2 regions of the Shewanella sp. ISTPL2 genome follow, and region 1 is predicted to be linked to the other one. Evidence: predicted binding sites of a transcription regulator. Region 1 holds the regulator's gene; the other holds the start of a gene.
The links. Region 1 encodes LexA, which represses DNA repair genes until DNA is damaged. Its sites were predicted from a motif close to TACTGTATNNNNATACAGTA; they were not measured.
Positions count from the first base shown of each region.

Region 2: the regulator LexA is predicted to act here: its motif matches at 1,292-1,311, upstream of HUB64_RS02990 (LexA family transcriptional regulator).

Region 1 covers NZ_JAAPAV010000002.1:213,558-216,023, forward strand. The annotation lists gene HUB64_RS22790 (cell division inhibitor SulA) at 165-677, opposite strand; gene lexA (transcriptional repressor LexA) at 674-1,294, opposite strand; gene plsB (glycerol-3-phosphate 1-O-acyltransferase PlsB) at 1,455-2,466, shown strand, end outside.
Region 2 covers NZ_JAAPAV010000001.1:671,914-674,379, reverse strand. The annotation lists gene HUB64_RS03005 (hypothetical protein) at 1-69, shown strand, start outside; gene HUB64_RS03000 (hypothetical protein) at 157-714, shown strand; gene HUB64_RS02995 (HEAT repeat domain-containing protein) at 840-1,124, shown strand; gene HUB64_RS02990 (LexA family transcriptional regulator) at 1,325-1,753, shown strand; gene HUB64_RS02985 (Y-family DNA polymerase) at 1,741-2,466, shown strand, end outside.

The DNA.
Region 1 (2,466 bases):
ATTGACCACGGAAGGTGATATATCATCACCGACTTAACCAACCATACTTGCTGTTTAAATATTGATCAAGATCACTTATTTATCTAATTATCTGAAAAATTGCCAAAAAAAAGCCTCACATTCATAGGTGAGGCGGCTTTCAAGGTAAAAAATTAAATGAATATTTAGTGTACAGCGCTAAAAAAAGATTGCTGACCGAAGAGATTGCCTTGCTCAATACGTACGTCTGCATGTAAGTGACTGTTTACGTCTTCAAGCACTATGCCCATAGCTCGGGCACTTTTAGCCACGATTTGTAGGCGTCGATTATCCCGCGCATCTAATGATTGAGTCCAAGTAATGACTGCACTGGACGTACCACTTGTCAGGGCTTTTTCCATCGCCCACAGGGTTTCGACTTCATCTTTAGCATGTACCAGCAAAACTCTATCCATACGCACACCTGCACTGGCGAGCATTTGCTTGTAGCCAATACTTGGTGGGTTGATGAGCACTAACCAACGGCCCTGTTGGCTTAACTGAGCGAGTTGTGCACTCAGATGAATTAATTCTTGGCGACCTTGAGTCTTAGTTGGCATACAGGCGATAGGCGCATGGTGCCAGTCATAGTCGGCATCACGGACTTCATCGAGCCACAAGCCCGGATGGCGGGGGGCATTGCCAAGTAGTTTATTCATAGCCAATCTCCATTACGGATCACACCGACGGCGAGTCCTTCAATTGTTAAACTTTGGAAGCCTAAATCCACTTTAATCGGGGAGTAATCTTCATTTTCGGCATGTAGATAGACCACATTACCTTTTTTTTCGAAACGTTTAACAGTGACATCGTCATCGACTCTAGCGACAACCACTTGACCATTCCTAGCTTGTTCTACTTTATGAACTGCCAGCAAATCACCTTCGAGAATGCCGATATTCTTCATGCTGTCGCCCTTTACTCGCAGTAAAAAATCGGCGGCGGGATGGAACATGCTTGGGTCGACTTGGTAGTACTGTTCAACATGTTCTTGGGCGAGGATAGGTTCACCCGCGGCCACTTGGCCGATGAGCGGTAAACCTGTTTCAGTCAAATCTTCGATTTCCGCAGGCAGACGAATGCCCCGAGATGTGCCTGGCATGATCTCAATGCAGCCCTTTTTTGCCAACGCTTTAAGGTGTTCTTCAGCCGCATTGGCGCTCTTAAAACCTAAACGGGTTGCGATTTCTGCCCGAGTGGGTGGCATGCCTGTATCGGCAATATTTCGTTTAATTAGCTCTAAAATTTCAGCTTGGCGTGGCGTCAAAGGTCTCATGGTGTTTCCTGTTTTTCTATACAGTTACTGTTAGTATATACAGTATTATTTGCAGCGCAAGTATTAACCACTTTTTAGCTATATTGGAGAGAATTAGCGAATATTGCCCATAGTCTGGTATTCTATCGGGCTAGTAAACGCACTTAATTGCATAAGAATAATGCCTAAACACGACTCTCTTTGGTTGAAATCATTACGTTGGATCCAAAAACACTTAGTGCACACTATTGTGGTGCCTCAGGATCCCTTTGCCGATCTGAATCTGGATGCTTCCAGACCCCTTGTTTATGTGATGAAAACAGAATCACTCAGTGACATCGCTGCTTTGAGCGAAATAACGGCTAAGTTAGGTTTACCAAGCCCTTATGAGCCTCTAGTGGCTAATGGTGTGACTGCGCCTCGGGTTGTCTGTCTTCAAGGACGTAAGCCACTGTTTGGCGAACGTGCTGGTAATGAGCCTTTCCTCGAATGCTTTATGCGTTTGTTAGCCGTGCATAAGGAACGTCCTGAATTAGATATTCAACTGGTACCCGTGAGCTTGTATTGGGGTCGCACGCCAGGGAAAGAAGACGACACTATGAAGGCGGCCGTATTTGAGCGGGAAAACCCGACTTGGCTGCGCAAGTGCTTGATGATTTTGTTCTTAGGTCGACATAACTTCGTGCAGTTTTCGAATGCCGTATCCCTGCGTTACATGGCTGACGAACATGGCACCGACATGGGGATTGCCCATAAGTTAGCACGGGTTGCACGCGTGCATTTCCGTCGTCAACGTAAGGTAATGACAGGGCCTGTGCTGCCAAACCGCCAAGCACTGTTTCATTCGTTACTCAAATCTGAGTCGCTGCGCAAAGCGATTCAAGAAGAAGCCGCCAGTAAAAAGATTTCTGAGACCCAAGCGCGCGAGACGGCTATTGAGTACCTCGATGAAATAGCAGCCGATTACTCAGACAGTTTAGTGCGTATTGCCGAGCGTTTTTTAACTTGGCTGTGGAACAAGCTTTACAGCGGGATCAACATTAAAGGCGCCGAGCAAGTTCGGCAGTTACACCACGATGGCCACGAGATTGTTTATGTGCCTTGCCATCGCAGCCACATGGATTACCTGCTGTTATCGTATATTTTGTATTATCAAGGCATGGTTCCGCCGCACATTGCTGCCGGCATTAACC
Region 2 (2,466 bases), on a different contig from region 1:
ATTTTAGATTCCCCAAACTACATGAACATGAAATTACTGGAGGGGCTTCACGGTCTCGAAAAAGTCTGATGTAACACACATGAGATAAATACTTAGAGATGGGCTAAAAGTGCGAGGCGTTCTTACCCTTATAAAGCGATAGTTGCAGGAGCATATATGAGCGTAGATTGGATGGATAAGTACATGACAGGAAATGCTTTTCGTTTCACGGAACTAATAAACGATGATTTTTTTCAACCTTTCAGATTAATGTATCAAGCAGGTTATTATGTATCTAGTATTAAGTTGATGCTTGTTGCTATTGATTCAATTGGTTACATCGAGTTTGGTGAAAGTAAAAGTGGAGAAGATACCCCGTTTGTAAAGTGGTTAAATAAGTATGCTGACTTAACTTCTACCAATCTCACTCCTAGAGAACTTTGGGAGCATAGAAATTCGCTTTTACACATGAGTAATTTAAATTCACGCCAAGTTCAAAAAGGTAGCATCAAGCGGTTAATCGCCTATGTTGGTAGTATGCCGCATGAAGTTAAGTTGCAAGAAGGTAATGCGAAATATTATGACTACCGGGCTTTAATTCATGAGTTTGGTCAGGCCTGTAACAGGTGGATTCAATCATACGATGATGATCCATCAAAATATAAGCTGTTTATTGCTCGATACGATCTTATTGTATCTGACTCGCGTATGCTACATATTCCGCTTCCAAGCTAACAATGTTCGCTTCCATTTTTAGATAAAATTTGATTTACAGTATGATTTTTATATAAAAAATTAGTTTAAATAGTAGCAATATGCTAAATATTGTGACCAATTTTTTAGTTGAACATAAGGTAATCATGAATTTAGCAGTAAAGGAAATTGTCGAAATTTATACTTCTAATCCTAATTATAGGGCTGAAGTTATCGATTCTCTTGGGTATGCGGGTGGTGATGATGCCGTTGAAGCTATTATGCGTATCTATACTCTTCATCCGAATTTTAGAGAAGAAGTACTAAAAGCTTTAGGTAAAGCAGGTGGTGATAAAGCAGTGCAATCTATAATGAGTATTTATCGACTCCACCCTAACTTAAGGGCTACAGTTTTGCAGGCATTAGGGCAAGCAGGAAGAGGCTGTAAATAAACTTCGATTTAGCTCTATCTAATGTAATTTAAATTTTTGAGAGCTAAATATCGATAGTCACTGAGGATTAGACATGTAGACATTATCAATGTTTAGTGACGTCAATAATCAGTTAACTGATAACTAAATCATTCAAAATTTGCTAACCACAACTCAAGCGCTATAATCACTGTAATTATATACAGTGATTTGGTGCTTTTATGCGTGTTTTGCCCTTTATAGCTTTACCTGCACACGCTGGGGTTCATGGCTTTGAAAGCCCTGCAGCAGAATACACACAGCTAGGTTTAAGTCTGGACGAGCTTTTAGTGCAACATCCTAGCGCTACTTACATTGGTATAGCGCAGGGGGATTCGATGCAGGGCGTTGGCATCTTTGACGGTGACGTACTCATTGTGGACAGGCATGTTACAGCTCAACAAGGTAACGTTATCGTTGCAACGCTGAACGGCGAGTTCGTGTGTAAAATCTATGATAAAGCCAGAAAAATGCTTTTATCATCTAATGAACAACAGCAAGCCGTAGAGGTTAAAGATTACGATGACTTCCGTATTGAAGGGGTTGTAACTCGGTCTGTTAGGTTGCACACCCATTGTTCTATATTGGCGTCACAAATATGTATGCCTTAGTTGATGCCAACTCATTTTACTGCAGTGCAGAGCAAGTCTTTCGACCAGATTGGCGTGGCAAGCCAATAATCGTACTAAGCAACAACGATGGATGTATCGTTGCCGCGAATAGGCAAGCCAAGGAAGCTGGTATACCTAAATTTGCGCCTTACTTTCAAGTAAAAGATCAGTGTCAGAAACTCGGGGTAATTGCTTGCTCTTCAAATTACGAGTTGTACGCCGACCTATCGTCAAAGATGATGGAGATTATTGGTCGGTTTGCACCGGATCAACATGTGTATTCTATCGATGAAAGCTTTCTTTCCTTCAAGCATTGTTATCCAGCGATTCAGTGCCTAAAGACGCAAGGACAGTTAATCCGCCGTGCAGTATGGAAAGAGGCTTGCTTACCTGTATGTGTTGGCATTGCTGCTAGCCTTACGCTGGCTAAAATTGCCAACCACGCAGCTAAAAAGTTACCGGGTTATAGCGGTGTTTGTGTCATTGATAATGAGACAGAACGGCTAGCCATTTTAAAGCAAACACCCGTTGGTGAGGTGTGGGGAATTGGTCGGCGGATTAGTAAAAAGCTTGAGTTAATGAACATCAACACTGCGCTAGATCTTGCTAAAATGCCAGCAGGACTTGCTAGAAAGCAATTCAGCATTGAGGTTGAACGCACAGTGCGTGAACTCAATGGACAAGAATGTAAAAAATGGGACCAAGCCAGAGCA